DNA from 3 places in the Paenibacillus sp. ICGEB2008 genome. Region 2 is predicted to be linked to each of the others. Evidence: riboswitches for the same ligand, from Rfam matches in the RefSeq annotation. Region 2 holds a riboswitch; each other region holds the start of a gene.
What was found. A riboswitch is a leader RNA that binds a small molecule or an ion and turns the genes downstream of it on or off. The one in region 2 is predicted to bind cyclic di-AMP.
Positions count from the first base shown of each region.

Region 1: linked by a shared signal. The riboswitch ahead of C400_RS0112900 (C40 family peptidase) and the one ahead of C400_RS0113555 (TrkH family potassium uptake protein) in region 2 are both predicted to bind cyclic di-AMP.
Region 3: linked by a shared signal. The riboswitch ahead of C400_RS0107545 (hypothetical protein) and the one ahead of C400_RS0113555 (TrkH family potassium uptake protein) in region 2 are both predicted to bind cyclic di-AMP.

Region 1 covers NZ_AMQU01000013.1:15,008-20,562, forward strand. Annotated here, with positions in the region: gene motA (flagellar motor stator protein MotA) at 1-331, opposite strand, end outside; gene C400_RS0112885 (hypothetical protein) at 519-812, shown strand; gene C400_RS0112890 (4a-hydroxytetrahydrobiopterin dehydratase) at 930-1,229, shown strand; gene C400_RS0112895 (GNAT family N-acetyltransferase) at 1,308-1,814, opposite strand; gene C400_RS0112900 (C40 family peptidase) at 2,118-2,618, opposite strand; cyclic di-AMP (ydaO/yuaA leader) riboswitch at 2,624-2,761, opposite strand; gene C400_RS0112910 (hypothetical protein) at 3,038-3,865, opposite strand; gene C400_RS0112915 (M1 family metallopeptidase) at 3,877-5,555, opposite strand, start outside.
Region 2 covers NZ_AMQU01000014.1:90,903-96,457, forward strand. Annotated here, with positions in the region: partial or broken gene C400_RS28585 (CPBP family intramembrane glutamic endopeptidase) at 1-1,172, opposite strand, end outside; cyclic di-AMP (ydaO/yuaA leader) riboswitch at 1,434-1,586, shown strand; gene C400_RS0113555 (TrkH family potassium uptake protein) at 1,987-3,327, shown strand; gene C400_RS0113560 (potassium channel family protein) at 3,346-4,023, shown strand; gene C400_RS0113565 (LysR family transcriptional regulator) at 4,029-4,934, opposite strand; gene C400_RS0113575 (succinate dehydrogenase cytochrome b558 subunit) at 5,161-5,555, shown strand, end outside.
Region 3 covers NZ_AMQU01000007.1:631,528-637,082, reverse strand. Annotated here, with positions in the region: gene kdpA (potassium-transporting ATPase subunit KdpA) at 1-1,585, opposite strand, end outside; gene kdpF (K(+)-transporting ATPase subunit F) at 1,731-1,808, opposite strand; gene C400_RS0107545 (hypothetical protein) at 1,992-2,387, opposite strand; cyclic di-AMP (ydaO/yuaA leader) riboswitch at 2,501-2,672, opposite strand; gene C400_RS0107540 (glutathione peroxidase) at 3,135-3,620, shown strand; tRNA gene C400_RS0107535 (tRNA-Leu) at 3,769-3,851, opposite strand; gene C400_RS0107530 (urease accessory protein UreF) at 4,114-4,851, shown strand; gene C400_RS0107525 (Rha family transcriptional regulator) at 5,137-5,358, shown strand; gene C400_RS0107520 (helix-turn-helix domain-containing protein) at 5,475-5,555, opposite strand, start outside.

The DNA.
Region 1 (5,555 bases), on a different contig from region 2:
GCATAAAGGGATCGTCGATCTCTTCGACCTTGGATTCCAGCGCGAGCAGACCTTCACGACGGGTAATGGATGCCCATTCGGTAAATGTACCGATAAGCTCCTTGCGATCCAGCAATTTCTGCTGGGTGAAAATAATTTTAAACAGCTTTGGCACCCGTTTCATGTCATCCATCGGAAACGCCATGAATATACTTGCTGCTGTTCCGACGAAAATAATCATGTAAGCAGCGGGATTATTGACCAGATTGACGACTGGCGCGCCCTTCAGGATCATCCCGACGACCAGTGACAAAAGCCCGAGCACAAGTCCAATAATGGTTGTAATTTGCATGATACACCTCATCCATGAGAATAGATTTTGAATCCTTTCATGCCGCATGGGTCGTCCTTGCCCCAAGCGCGTCATTATGAGACGGATTATAGTATTTATCGACAAAACTCTCTTTTTTGTTAAGGGCGAATTTCCGGTATAATAAAGTGATTATGTATTGAATCGCTGAACCACTGGAGGAAATAGCATGGGAGTAAAGCATGGGCGCGAGTATGAACAAATTTTGAACGATTTGACAGAGGCTGTGGGACGCATTCCAGATAGCTATGAATTTTTTGAAATGGAAGCAGAAGATTGGGACAGGCTGGACCCAGCGGGGTGCCAGGAAGTCAATGAGGCTTTGGCAGAAGACTTATTTTATGCACTGGGCACAGAACCTATAATCACTGTAGGCAGCGGTGTTGTGATTTATGAGCCGGAGCAGCACCGGATCTATGTACTCATCGGGGATGAGGAGCTGACGTCGGTCCCATTGATTTGATGGCCGTCTTATGGATTTATCAACGGGGCCGTGGTAATATGTACACCAATATATCGTAGTTTTGGCCGCATTTAAGCGGCTAAAAGGCTTCCGTATAAACGGGGAGGAGTTCGTAACATGCCTTTTACACAAGAAGAGATTGAAGCACATCTGGAGAAGCTGGAGGGCTGGGAACTGGAGGAAGGACGTTGGATCGTTCGGAAATATAATTTTTCCAGTTTTATGAAAGGAATTGCCTTCGTGGATGAAGTTGCCGCTATATCTGAGGCATTTAATCACCATCCATTTATTACGATTGATTACAAGACCGTGACTCTGCGTTTGACCTCCTGGGACGATGGCGGTATTATGGCCGTAGATATTAAGGAAGCCCAACAATATAATGAAGCTTTCGAAAAAATGCGCAGCAGTCATTGAGTTTGTAATGATCTGTCGTATATATGAAGAGCGCCTTCGTTATACAACATCGCGGTTGTATAGTGAAGGCGCTCTTATTTATAGAACCCGATTCTGTTGTTCAGGACGATATACCATACAATGGAACGGCTTTCTGCCATCTGGAGTCTGGCGTTCATAGGTATCCGTCAGCTCAAATCCAGCTGCCTTGTAGGCTCGGATAGCCCGCTGATTCCAAGTGAGAACCTCTAGGTCAATTTCATTCTGCGGATGACGTCGTCTGGCTTCCTCGGCAATGGCCCGGACAAAATCGGAGCCTGTGCCATGTCCGCATCTTTCGGGATGCATTCCAAGACCCAGCCGGGTCACACCGACCATAGGGAAATATTGAGCAAATCCCGTCAGCTCATTCTCTTCGTCCAGGACCGCAACATATTGCTCTTGGCGAAGCGTGGGACTTCCAAATTCGACTTCAAGTGCCTTCATTTGTTCCCAGGGAAGCCAGCCGTATATGTTGTAGGGGGGATCATAGCGCCACTCACAGATTTCAGCCGCTTGATGCTCGTCCATCGGTACGATCCGGTAGTTGGATATTGAGGCCGGCACTTTTCCATTCCTCCTTATGCAGGTACTTCAATCATTAACCACAGATTGTAGACAAGTTGTAGGAGAATGGCAAGCGTGTTTATTTCGTACCTAAGTCGGGTATACATTCAATAAGAAGGATTTACTGCTCATATGCTCCCCCAGCGGTGACGGTAAAACCGACGATGTTCGCTAAAATTGAAACCTTTTGAGGTGTCAGTTCGTCAGTAATGATAATCATTGCTGATGTAGTGGACATAAAAAACCGCAATTCGATTCCGGCCAGAATCAAATTGCGGCTAGGGTTAGCTTGCTGTGCGGTAGTTATTCTACGTTGTCGTCATCAGGAATATCTGAAGCTACAGAATGGTAAGCGTCTGTGCTCATAATTCTTTTTGCACCGACATAACGGTTAGCGTAATAATTTTCGTTCAGTGAGCTAACTACTACACCACGTGAAGTCGAGGAGTGGGCGAATTTCCCTTCACCTACGAAGATACCTACATGGGAAACGCCTCTTCCTGTGGTGTTGAAGAACACCAGGTCGCCTGGTCTCATTTCATCGCGGGATACAGAAGAACCCATTTTGAATTGTGATCCAGATTGATGCGGCAGTTTAATTCCCAGTTTGTTGAATACATACATTGTGAAGCCGGAGCAATCGAATCCCTCGAGTGTAGTGCCTCCGCTTCTGTAGTTCGTTCCTTTGGCATCTTGGATGACCTGGTCCATCTTAGAGTCTGCAAATGCACTGCTGCCACCGAATGTAAAAGATGTAAAGGCAATGGCGAGACCCATGGCTGCGATCGTTAGCTTCTTCTTCAAAAAAAATATACCCCTTCCAATGCCTGCGAGGTTAGCTTAAGGATTCGGTAGAAGGTTCCCCTATGACCACTCTGTTGCGAGATCAATTCACCCAAACTGGTTCCCCCGCTTCCTAGGTGCCAGGAATTAGGCTTAACTTAAGATGTGCACCTTGGAGAGCAGTATTCACGACAACGATGTTTTTAAGATAAAGGTTACAATAAAGATTACAAAGTTGTTACTATCAGTTCACTGCGATTATTGTAACAAAGACAGCAGGCTTTGGCAAATGTTTCATCGCAAAAAGTTACAAAAAAAATCTGTTCCTAACGCTCCAGGAACAGATTCTGTTAACAGTATTCAGTTATGTGCTGTTTGCACGGGAAAGAAAAAAGTTTTTTCGACAGCTGAAAATACAGGAGAGAGCATATTGTGAGAGGTTAGCCTCTGCTGGAGATATCGATGTGCCATAGCCGATACTGCGAACTGATATGCCACAGCCTGACCAGACTGGTAACAAAATGATACGATTGCTGGAGAATCAGTGCCAACATACCCGTCCAAATCATCGCCACGGTGCCAAATAGACCGAAAACTAGCAACACACAAGTACCGAGCAACAGGGATACACCAACAGCCGGAAGAAGCTGGCGAAAGAAGGCGAGCAGGGAGGATAGTATGGTGTGACCACTGACAGTGCCCAACTGCATATACAGGATGCACTGCCGAATGACCCAACCGTAAGCTATCCACCCCATGGCATAGGGCAACAAATGTAGCAGGTAAGAGGAAGATTGCAACGTTCCTACTACAATAGGATAGAGTCTCGGTACCACCCAAAAGGCGGGAAGCAGCAGCAAACCCAACTCGATGATGTAATACAATAGCGATGACATACCGTGGCGTTTCATCCCCTTGAAGAAGGACAGGCTTTGCGGTTCAGACGCATCGGTATGCAGGCTTTGATATATGCCAGCTCTAATGAAGGGAGTGATTAGTATGCGCAGTACGGTCGCCCCTAGTAATATCCACAAGTACACATGTACTTCCCGGCTGTCCATCAAGGCGATCTGGCCCTCCATCCAAAACAAGGTCTTTCCCAGTTCGTTTTGGCTCTGATCAGGATAACGTAGCAGCAGCGGGATAACGGCAGACTGTACCAGCCTATAGAGAAATACTCCCCACAGCAGACGATACAGAAATAAAATGATAACGATATAAAAGCGTATGCGTACCAGCGCCCAGCCTTCTTTTATAACAGTCCGCATCTATAGACACCTCACCATGACAGACTTCCAAGCAGTGTCTCCAACAGCTTGGTTACACTTACACTCCAACGGGTTTGTTGTTTTTCATCCAATTCAGCCTTCAGGCTATTATTAATATGCTTGTTCTCCAGTGCAATAGTGTATAGAGGATCTACAGTCACATAGGACACGGGGGAAGCGCTTTTGAGTCGGAAAGTTGTACTTTTGCCCGCACCATCCCATGCCTTGAATATCGTTGAGCCATCCTTGAAGGTAAATTGAACAGGTATTTTGGGATAATCTGCTCCTTTTTTGCTGAGCGTCACGACTGCTTCGTATCCATTCTCCAGCTTGTGGTTCATGATGCGATCGACTGAAAAGTCCGCCATCTGGCCGTCATATACATATTGTTCAAAATAGTGGCTCCATGATCGTCCGGTCACTCTCTCCACGACATGTTGAAAATCCTGTGAGGTCGGATGCTTGAATCGATAAGTCTGGACGTAGGTCCGCATAATCCGGTCCATTTTTTTCATACCCACCTGACGCTCAATACCTCGTAGTACTAATTTACCTCGTGAATAGGCATTTTGCGCATACTCAGCTGCCGATCCATACTTCCAGGACTCACGGTTTAGCGGCTGTGGGGAAGCTACCTGTCCCGATTGTAATGGCAAGTTGGGGGTAAGCCCATACTCTTGTTCCATGAGCCGTTCCTCTGCATAGGAGGTGAAGCCTTCATCCAGCCAAGGCTCCTCAAATTCATTGTTGGCTACCATTCCGTAGAAATATTGATGCCCAATTTCATGAACCAGCGTCCGTTCCAGATTATAGCCAGGATTCAGTTGGTCCGCAGCTGCGGCCGTGATGAGTGTCGGATATTCCATGCCGCCGGCTCCACTGCCTGTTTTGGGTGGAACGACGATGGATAGAGTGGAATATGGATAAGGCCCGTACCATTTGCTGTAGTACGAAAGGGCAGCCTTGGCTGCGCTCATGTAACGTCCTTTGAGTTCCTTATGGGACGGGTCCAGATAGAGCTTGATTTTGACACCAGGAACCTCAGTAGAAGAGAAGGGTTCTTCTACGGCTACAAAGTTGGGTGAAGCAGACCAGGCAAAATCGTGTACATCATCGGCATAAAATTGATATATTTTCTGGCCGTTCTGTCGTACTGCACCACGGGTGGGAAAACCGGTCGCTGCTACGATGTGTGTTTCAGGCACCCGAATCCGTATACTGTAAATTCCAAAGTCGGCATAGAACTCGGAGTTGCCATGGTACTGATGGAGGTTCCAGCCCTCTTCGGCGCGTCCACGTTGTCCTGCAGTCTCATAGACGCTGAGCTTTGGAAACCACTGTCCAGCCATTACAAAATCATCTGTCGCACCCATACGAGCAAAAATGCCAGGCAGTTTGACTTCAAACTTCATATATAGTGTGATTTCTTCGCCACCCCGTACCGGTTTGGGTAGACGCACCTTTATGAGCGAACGGTCGCTTGCGTTACCGTCATCTGGTTGTACATATTGAGTGCGGTGCATGAGAGATAAACCGTCTTCTGTTTTTAGTTCGGTCAGCGTCATGGAGCCAAAGCCGTCCTTAGGCATGGTGTCTCCGCGCAGCTTTCCGCCGGATTCCTTCATAAAGGTGGTTTCCATGGAAGAGAAGGCATTCGGGTATAGATGAAGATACAGATCATTCACAGTTT
Region 2 (5,555 bases):
TGTACGCCGAGTAAAATGAAGGCCCACAAGTAACCGACATACATACTGCGAAGCACATACAGCCCGTAGCCGGGCTCTTTGGCCCGTGGCCATGCATTGAGTCCAACCTGACGCATAAGGCCGTCACCACCAACCAAGGAGAAGTAGAGAGCTACAGCCATGAAGAAGGTAACACCGACCTGGAATACCATAAGAAATATAAGCATGCCCTTACTGCCTGCTTCAGCCTGTAATAAAGGCAGCATGTTCATGGTCCCAGCTATACTAGCAATAAAATAAACAATGGACAGAACAATACCGCGTACAAATGAAGTATGTCGTCGGGTGAGTGACGCATACACAATGGCAAGTACACCCAGGACAAAGCTAAATAGGGCATAACCCGCATAAGTCATCCAATTCGCCCAGTATGTTTGATTTTTAACATAGTCGGTATAAGACGAAGGGGCTGAAAAGCTTTGGGTAAATGAGCGAACATCCCCATCTTCAAAGGTAAAAGCCAGCGTAAGGACCGAGGCGCCGATTTTCTTTTCGTCCACGGTATATTTTAATCCACCTTCCCCCTCAGTGGTCGCAAGCTTCAATTCCGATGGATTAAAGCCAAAGCGTTTGATCCATTTTGCTGCAGCCTGTTCCTTAGCTTCAAGCGTCATGTCGCCCTCAGCTATACGTACAAGCTTGCTTCGTGCTTGTTCATCTGTAGAAACATCAGCCTGTGTGTAATTGGTGCTGGAGGTGATCCGCTTAAAGCTAACGACCTTCCCAGTGGATAAATCCACATGAATTTGCAGCTTGCCCTTCGCTGAGGAGTCAGGCAAATCAACCCGAAAGGTTTCATAAGGATAATTTTTTTTCCATGTACGATCGTACGCTTGAAGCAGTTTTTCTCTGGATAAATAACCGTACAAATCTGTTTCAGCCTGATAGGTCACGACAGGCTTCTCTGGCTGTGATTCCGTATAGCCCAGCTCAGAACGGGCGAAGTCCAATGCGTGTACGATCGCTTCTTGTTTGCTGATGACCTTTGCATTCATCAATGATTCCGGACTTGGATTGCTAAGCGAGGGAATAAGCAATTGAAAGATAAAAAAGCAAATCAGGCCAACCCCGCCCAGCAAGCCTAATTTTTTGAAGTTGGCCGTGAGCACGACCGGTTTCCCGATAGGATTCATGAGTTTCCTCCTTAATCTGTAAATAAGAACATCCATTAAAGATATCATACTGCACAGGTTCCCGCCAACAGACCAGCGATATTCATGAAAACAGAGTGAAAGCACTTTAAAGTTTTAATAAAATTAGATAAGCTGTGATTAAGCGATGCCCAATCGCAAATTAAAGCCAATTTCACGTTTTTTCGGCGAAATCGGTTTTGTGATCTGGATAGAGAAGGATTATAATCTTGAGGCAATGCCTATGAAATATATGGGTAATGACATACATTTAAGCCGAATTTCTGTGAGAAAACGGGGGAACCATGTTACTGGGGTGAATTTTACAGCCGATCCTGATGGACCGGAAGTGTAAATAGGGCATACTGTGCTGCCCGAATCCGTCAGCTAACCTCGTAGGCTGTGGGCAGGAACCAAGTCAGGCACTCGGTTTTCCGGTGTCTTTTTTTGTGTGTATAAGTGTGAATAAAAGTTTGCTGAGTTAAGGACGCTGCGCGTTCCATTTGATCTTCCAATCGCTGTTGCCACTGAATTTTTTTTGATTTTCTAGACCTTGATACGGGTAAAATTCAGAGTCAAAGGCGAGCGCTATCGCTTCTCCAGATTCAAATGGACCGCTTCGCTGCTGCCCGCCTTAAAGTCATCAAACGTTCCATGAGGTAGTTACGTATAAAGTGTAGTGAGTATTGAAAGGCAAAAGTATCCCGCTTTGCGGATACTTTTCTGATTTATAAAAGAAACTGAAAAGAATTGGTGATTTTATGAGCTGAGCGATCTCCATGCTCATAGTTCACCAAGGAGGAGAAGTGATGAATAAATGAATCCCAATGCAAGCTGGCTTCGGCTTTCTCCACCGCAAATATTCGTTGCAGGCTTTGCCATTATCATTCTAATAGGTAGTTTATTGTTAATGCTGCCCATTTCTAATACAACAGGAAAACCACTTGCGTTTATAGACGCTTTGTTTACTGCCGCTTCCGCGACCTGTGTAACTGGGCTTGTCGTTAAGGATACAGGGCTCTTTTTTACAACCTTTGGTCAAATTGTCATCGTTGCGCTGATTCAGATTGGCGGACTTGGCTTTATGACTATGGCTACCTTGATCGCGCTGGTGTTCAAGCGTCGGATTTCCTTGCGGGAGCGCCTTATTTTGCAAGAAGCGATGAATCAGACCTCTGTCGAAGGAATTGTCGGATTGATCCGCAAGGTGCTATGGTACTCGCTGATGATTGAGGGCGTATGTGCAGCTATTTTTTCGATTCGCTGGTCATTTGATATGCCTGTCGGCAGGGCGATTTATTTTGGAATCTGGCATGCCATTTCCATGTTTAATAACGCTGGTTTTGATTTGTTCGGTGAATTTCGTAGCCTGACAGGTTATGTATATGATCCGATTGTTAATTTTACAGCCATGTTTCTCATTATTTCGGGTGGTATTGGTTTTGTAGTGATGTCTGACCTGGCAGATTATCGCAAGCGTAAGAGACTGTCCTTGCATACCAAGGTGGTACTCAGCATGACAGCTGCTCTGATTGTCGTCGGGACGCTTGTCATTTTTGTATTTGAGTTTACGAATCCGAAGACGCTTGGCTCGCTTGATTGGGGTGGTAAACTGCTGGGTTCTTTATTCCAGTCCGTTACCCCTCGCACCGCAGGTGCCAACACGCTGGACATTGCAGGCTTGCGGCAGGCTACGCAGTTTTTTATCATCATACTCATGTTTATTGGGGCTTCGCCTGGCTCCACTGGAGGCGGGATTAAGACCACTACATTTGCTCTGCTCATTGGAGCGGTGTTTTCGATGCTGCGGGGACGGGAAGACATTGTGCTGTTCCGGTACCGACTTGCGCAGGCACGCATTTATAAGGCTTTGACTATTACCTTGCTGGGGTTGCTGTTCGTGATTGGGGTGACGATGATTCTGTCCGCAACCGAAGATCATCATTTTCTGATGATCTTGTTCGAGACGGTGTCTGCCTTTGGTACGGTAGGACTGTCCATGGGGCTTACACCTGATTTGACAGTTGTAGGCAAGCTGGTGATTACTCTGACGATGTTTGCAGGCAGGCTGGGTCCACTCACGCTAGCTTATGCACTGGGACCGAAAAAGGGTAAGGAATTGTATCGTCATCCAGAAGGTAAAATAATTATAGGGTAAGGGAGTTTTCGAGTAGATATGAAAACGCAGCAGTTTGTAGTCATTGGCTTGGGACGGTTTGGCTCAAGCCTGGCTTTGCAATTGGTGGATATGGGGTGCGAGGTGCTGGGCATTGATCGGAATGAGGATGTTGTGGACAGTATGAGTGAGATTCTGACACATACTGTCGTGGCGGACGCTACAGATGAGGATGCGTTGCGGTCACTCGGCATACGTAATTTCGATTGCGGCATTGTTGCGATTGGTGATGATATTCAGGTAAGCATCCTGACCGCCATTTTGCTGAAGGAGCTGGGTGTGAGAAAAGTCGTAGCCAAAGCCATATCTGTGCTGCATGGGCGTGCGTTAGAGAAGCTTGGGGTGGACCGAGTCATTTATCCGGAACGGGATATGGGTATTCGAGTAGCGCATCAGCTGGTCACGCCTAATCTGCTCGATTATTTGGAGCTGTCCAAGGAATACAGCATTGTAGAACTTAATGTGCCTGCATGTCTGAATGGCAAAACGTTGGCAGAATTAAATGCGCGCACCCGCTTTGGTTGCAGCATCGTGGCGCTTCATACGGCGAATGGTATCTTGATCGCACCGACAGCTATGGATCGGCTGAAAGCAGACGATATTATGGTCATTATCGGCTCCAATGATAATATCGGCCGCTTTGAGGATGAGGTCGTTAATGTCAATGAAGAGGGTTAAATCCTCTATACCATACGGTAGCCTGCAAACGATGCGCGTGTCTCGCTAATCCAGCGTCGTGCTGTTGGGCCGAGATCGGCCGTTTCTGAGTAGATGAGGGAGGTCGTTCGGCGTGTCTCCTTCAAATCAGGCAAGTACAATGCAGTAAGTCCATTATCTCGCAGCAGTTCGCTGCGCAAATAGGATTTGGGCAGCAAAGCGGATGCCTTGCAGGTGGGAAGCAGGCGTACAATCGCCTCGAAGGAGTCGATTTCCATGCGGATATCCGGCATAATGCCGCTACGCTGGAACAAGTCATCCGTCAGACTGCGGTACCAGGTTCCTTTGGAGAAAATAATCATCGGCAATCCTTGCAAGTCCTTCATTGAAGCCGTTCCTGTCTTGACAGTTAACTCATGTCCGATGGGGACGACTAGCTCCAAATGATCGTCAAATAACGGAATGCAACGCAGTCCAGCTTCATGAATGGCAGACCCGACAACGCCGGCGTCTGCTTTTTTGTCGCGTACAAAGGCAACGATTTCATGCGTCTTGCCGGTGAGCAGCTTTAACTCAGTCTGAGGATGCTTGCTCATGAAAGCTTCGACGAGGGTAGGCAGCGTCGTTTGGAGTGTCGTAAGACTTGCGCCCAGTGTAAGCATGCTCTGGGCTTCATTTTTGTGCTGGGACAGCTTTTGTAAGAAGCGAAGCTGACGTTGCCGTTGCTCCAGCGCGAAAGTATATACAAATCGGCCAGTCGATGTAATTTCGAGCCGTTTGCCCCGACGATCAAAGAGATGGACACCCAGCTCTTCCTCCAGCTTGGCAATTTTGCGGGACAGGGCGGGTTGGGACAAATTCAGCAGTTTGGAGGCTTTATTCAGGCTGGACTGCTCGACAATGACGGCAAAAGCGTTCAAATCCTCAAACAAATCTTCCACTTCCTCTCTATATGCAAAAAAGACATAATAATTAATACGTATATTGCAATTCCATTATAAGCCGAAAAGGAGTAACATGAAAGCGACACAAGATGTTCACACTTTTGTTTTTCCTTATAAGGGACACCTTGTTGAACATTCCCTGTCGGGAACTGTCATTTTATATGTTATATTACTATTGAAAACGCTATTATTGGGAGAAGGGAGCATGACCTAGATGAGAGGATTTTATTCCAGAAAGCTGCATTCGCTTCTTGGCGTCATTCCATTGGCTCTATTTTTTGTTGAGCATTTGGTGACGAACTTCACAGCGGTGGAGGGCGGCAAGGAAGGTTTTAATCGCAGCGTGGCCTTCCTGAATGGTTTGCCGCTGGTTATTGTGTTAGAAACGTTATTCATCTACTTGCCATTACTGTTCCACGGAATCTATGGCTTGTATATCGCTTATCAGGCTGACCCGAATGTCAAAAGGTTTGGCTATTCGCGTAACTGGCGCTTTTTGTTCCAGCGTATTTCCGGCGTCATTACGTTTGTATTTATTATCTGGCACGTATACGACACACGCTTTCAGGTGGCCCTGGGTAATGTAACTCATGAGGAGCTAGGCGGCGT
Region 3 (5,555 bases), on a different contig from region 2:
CTCCAAACAGCTTGTTGTCCGTGCGCAGTGTACCCATCGTCACCGGGGTCGGCGCTTTGGCATTCAACGAAGCCGCCACAGCCAGCAATGCAATCATGGATACATATCGTCCAAAGAACATAACCGCACCTGTTGTAACATTCCAAAACACGTTGTTATCCGAAAGACCTTCAAATCCCGAGCCGTTATTTGCCGCAGATGATGCATATTCATAGAGCACCTGAGTCAACCCGTGATATCCGGGGTTAGAGACCGCATCATATCCCCAATGACTCATAAACGCAAGCGCAGTGGGAGCAAGAATAAGAAACGGATGTACCAAAATGGCAATTGCAATCAGCTTCATTTCCTTGCCTTCAATTTTCCTACCCATAAATTCCGGGGTTCTTCCGACCATCAGTCCGCATATAAACACTCCCAGAATCGCATACATCAGCATATTCATCAGCCCGACGCCCTTGCCGCCAAAAATGACGTTTAGCATCATTTCTCCCAAAGCAGCCATACCACCTAGCGGGGTCAATGTATCATGCATATTATTGACCGAACCTGTCGTTGCCGCCGTTGTGACCGCAGTGAATAATGCCGATTGTCCAATGCCGAAACGAACCTCTTTCCCTTCCATGCTTCCCTGAGATGCATCCATACCCAGTGCCTGAATTAACGGATTACCTGTTTTCTCCGACACATACGTTATGGTTAGAAAAATAAGGAACAAGACCATCATCGAGCTGAAAATAATCCAGCCCTGCTTGCGATTACGGGCAAACAATCCAAATGTATACGGCAGCGAAGCCGGCATTACCCACATTGCCAAAATTTCCAGTACGTTCGTCCAAGGACTTGGATTCTCAAAAGGATGCGCAGAATTAGCTCCCGCAAAACCGCCCCCGTTCGTGCCCAAATGCTTGATGGATTCCAATGAGGCAATGGGTCCCATAGCAATCTGCTGCTGTGTACCACTTAAAGTCGTAATATCCGCCGTGGACTGTAGCGTCTGTGGTACTTTTAATCCCACCAGCACCAGCGTAAGTACAAAGGCAAGCGGTAGGAAAATCCGTATGTTGGCTTTAATAAAATCTTGAAAAAAATTACCCAGCCCTTCACCGCGCCGCGTCAATCCCCTCATAAAAGCCGCAGCAACCGAAAACCCCGAAGCAGCCGAAGTAAACATCATCATCGTGACGAACGCCATCTGTGTCAGATACGTAAGCCCGCTTTCTCCGCTGTAATGTTGGAGATTCGTATTGGTCATAAAGCTGATTACTGTATTAAAGGCCAATGATGCTTCCATATTACTGTTCCCAACCGGATTGCCCGGAAGTATAGCCTGCAAGCGCAATAGCAGGTAGCTGATCCCCACAAGCACCACATTGGTTGCAATGAAACTCATAGCATACGTGGTCCAGCGCATGCTGTCCTGTTTCTTCAAGCCTACAGCCTTATAAATCAGCTTTTCCGTTCCACCAAAAATACGATCCGTCCGATTCGGTTCATTCGAGAATACGTGATACATATAGGTGCCCATCGGCTTTACCAAGAGCAACAATATGATGATCACAATCCCAATTTGCAGTAGCTCCATCCTCTATTCCTCCTTAAAATGCTCCTGCATTTGGAACAACAGACCTGATTCAGACCATCCATTGAGTGCACACGTTTGCGAAAATCTGCATCTCTGATGCTGCATTCTTGATCTGCTGTTCCCGCCTGCTCGATCCTATAGTTGACTAGAATTTTTCAGGATTCAGGAGTGCGTAGATTAAATACACGAACACAATAGCCGTAAGTCCTAGCACAACGATCATCCTCTTCGCCCTCCTTTTGAGGTCTGCGCATCACACCAGCGTACAAACAGCAGTATCACTCCATAACTCACAGCCATTACGAGCAGCATGTATAAATCCATCATGTTCATACCCTCCGTATCGCTTTTCAGATTGCCCTTTTGATTCCATCATAAAATCATAAACCAGCTATGTTATAAGTGCTTATCCGTTCAGCAGGAAACCCACCTCTCCGTTCAATGTGTAGATCACATGGTCCGCTCCCAATCCCCGATAAATTCCTTGTGGATTACAGCCGTGCGTAATAACATAGATCAATTCTGATGTTAGTGGCCGACATATTTGCAGGAAACGGCAAGTTAGATTCAAGCTGTTTTCGAACAAATACACACTACCAATTTCTTTTTTAGGAAAATTCCATTTTCCCGCTTGCATCGTATTGATGCGCACAATGTGCTCCACACCCATTTTTTTGAGTTGTCGTTCCTCCTGGGTGCTATTTGTGAGAACTGCAAACGCCAATTTTTTGAACATAAGCAATTTCACAAAACTTCTGCCCGCTTCATTCGGTGCAGTGACAATAATTAACCGACCTTCCATCAGTAGCTCCTCTCCCGGTATAAAAAGACAACAAAAAGAAGCCGAAGGAAAAAGGCTTCCTCCGGCTTCATACATTCCATGATAAAATAAACCATGGCTGCACACGGCGGTTTGTTGCCTCTCCCTGTACGCTTACGAGGTTAGCTGTCGGATTCGGACGTGAGAGTCGCCCTATTTACGGCACTTGGCCGGAAAATTCACCCCATGAGACACACGGCTTGCAAAGCCGTATATACTCGTTGGTTCCCCCGCTTTTGCAACTGCAAAATTCAGCGCTTTAGACAATTCGTTGTTGCTTCATTGTTGTTAATTTGAAATTACGTCTTGAATCATACACCCGTGCAAGGAAGACTGTAAAGCTCAACGGCAAGGCTATAAATCACCCTTTAGAGCATAGAAGATTAAGGATAACGCTTACAACCAACCTATGCTTCTCGTATCTCTCTAAAACTCTGTATTTCACCCCTTTTTGAAAATGAAAGGCATGTCAATATTGGCGTAGGGTATGGTACGGTTGCCCTTTATTATAAAAAAGAAAGAAAATGCGCTATATGTACTAGATAATTATCGAATGAAGCCTTTTTTATGAGAAGAAACACCTCAATTTGCTCCATTTGAAGTGCGATTTACCGTTTTGAACAAAAGACGATTTTACAATGCACAATGTTTGTAGACTCTTCTGGACTTGCAACCCCTTGTTGAATTGTTCACAATTTAATTGTAGAATATTGAATTAGGAGGGATATCATGAGCGTATATAAATATGATGCACAGACCCTACAAGGGGCACAAATTCCGTTATCCACATACGAAGGGAAAGTTCTTCTTATCGTGAATACTGCCAGCAAATGTGGGTTAACCCCCCAGTACAAGGCGCTACAAGAGCTATATGACCAGTATCATGAACAGGGGCTCGAAATTTTGGGATTTCCCAGCAACCAGTTCGCCAAACAAGAGCCGGGTTCCAGCGAGGAGATCTCCGGGTTTTGCCAACTCAATTACGGAGTGACCTTTCCCATGTTCGCCAAGACAAATGTTAACGGTGATCAGGCACATCCTCTATTTCACTACCTGACCCACACTGCTCCAGGCGTATTAGGCTCCAAAGCGATCAAATGGAATTTTACTAAATTTTTAATTACACGAGAAGGTAACGTATTTAAGCGTTATGCGCCGCAAACCACTCCAGACAAGCTTGTAGGAGATATTAAGAAGCTTTTGCAGAAAAACTGACAATCTTTATGCACTACAGTCAACGAGCGGTCCGTTGTCCATACGACCGCTTCTGTGACGGGAGGATATGACGAAAAGTATTTAACAAAAAAGCATCCCTTCACGTAAAACGTGTCAGGATGCTTTTTCAACTGGGTACTGCATATAATGCGGTCGAGAGGACTCGAACCTCCACGGGCGTACGCCCACTACCCCCTCAAGATAGCGTGTCTGCCATTCCACCACGACCGCATGTCATAATGTATTGAGGCAACAGATTTATTATACTCTCTCAGCAACAATTTGTAAACAAGAATATTATAATTATTTTAATGTAACTTTACATAACATATATAAGCAATAAAATTATTTAATTTGACATAATTGAGTTCGAAGTGTAAATATATATTACATAAATATTTGAATTATTATTATAAAAATAAGATTTGAGTCAAATAACATCACACAAATATTCACTTCAAGGAGGCGAACCGTCCTGTATAAAGGTAACCGGTTGCTAAACTACGCATTATTGTTGGACCCTTCCCTACCTATTGGTGGTTTCACCCGTTTCTACGGATTGGAGGAGCGTTTCCGCGCTGGACACCTGAACAGTCTACAGGATCTGAAACATTACATGCGAGACGATTGGTATCCTCAAATCACAACCCTTGACGGCATGGCCATTAAAAGTCTGTATGCAGCCATCCAGCAGAATGACGGTTGGCGGATCGCCCTTATTGATAAAATGCTGCACGCCCAACATCCTTCCTCGCAGCATGTAAAAGAGTCGCGACTTTCTGGCCAGCGACTGCTCAAGCTCACCAAGGCTCTTTATCCTTGGCTCGCATTTGACCAACTGGAAGACACACTCACTCAATACAATGCAATTGGCACACTCGCTACTGTCCACACTTGGATTAACTCCCTCCTCGGAAGCGATATAGAACAGACCATTCACGGCTATTTTGCCACAGCGGTATCCTTCTGTATCGAAGATGCCTTCAGACTACTCAATCCTCCTTATGAGGAAAAAAGTCCTCTTATCGATCATATGACCAGCGAGTTGCTTACCACCTGGAAGACGATTAACAAACCTACGCCAAGCTCATATCAGCGCCATCTTTTCCACAGCCATCGGACCAGCTCCTACATCACTCAGCCACCCTATATGAGCCATAGCAGCCAATTGAATGCATCCAGACCCTTTTCCTCCTCCGTCCTATTTAAACGCCTTCCAGCATCCCTCTGATGCGTCGTTTACCAATCTAGCAGTCACAATAAAAATACTCTGCCCTTTTCTCAAGCGGCAGAGTATTTCATGTATCCCAAATTCACACCAATAACAGACCATAGTCGGATTATTTTCACTTTTTGCACTTAATTAAGTAATTATTTTAACGAAATGCCGTATTTAAGATTGTATAAACACGTATAAAAGTGTATCATAGTTTTAGATGGTTAATTCTAACATGTTTACTGATGATTATTATATCACACCAATTATTCCGTAAGAATCCGTAAGGGGCGATTTCTCTTGAACAACAAAATGCCTGTCACCTCCTTCGGGTGGGCCATCAAACAAAGGCTTGTCGAGCTTCGGCTGGATCAGAAAACATTTTGCGAGACACATAATATTCCGCCTTCACGCTTGTCCAATCTGATTCACGGCACCCGCAAAGCACAAAGGTACAGAAAACAAGTTGCTGCAATTCTGAATATCGACGATAACGATTATAAGGAGGCAACACCACACTAAATCCAACAAGCATTTCAGCATCCATCGCGTCGCCATATTATCAGGAAACCAAATAAACCCGTAAACCGAACCCTCAGTTCGTTTTACGGGTTATCACCCAGGCGTTTAGCCATAGATTATTCAAGTTTTGTTTTGTCCTTCTCTCTTTTTTGCTTACGGTACTTCGCAAATTCAACGTATTCTAAAATAAAGTTCTG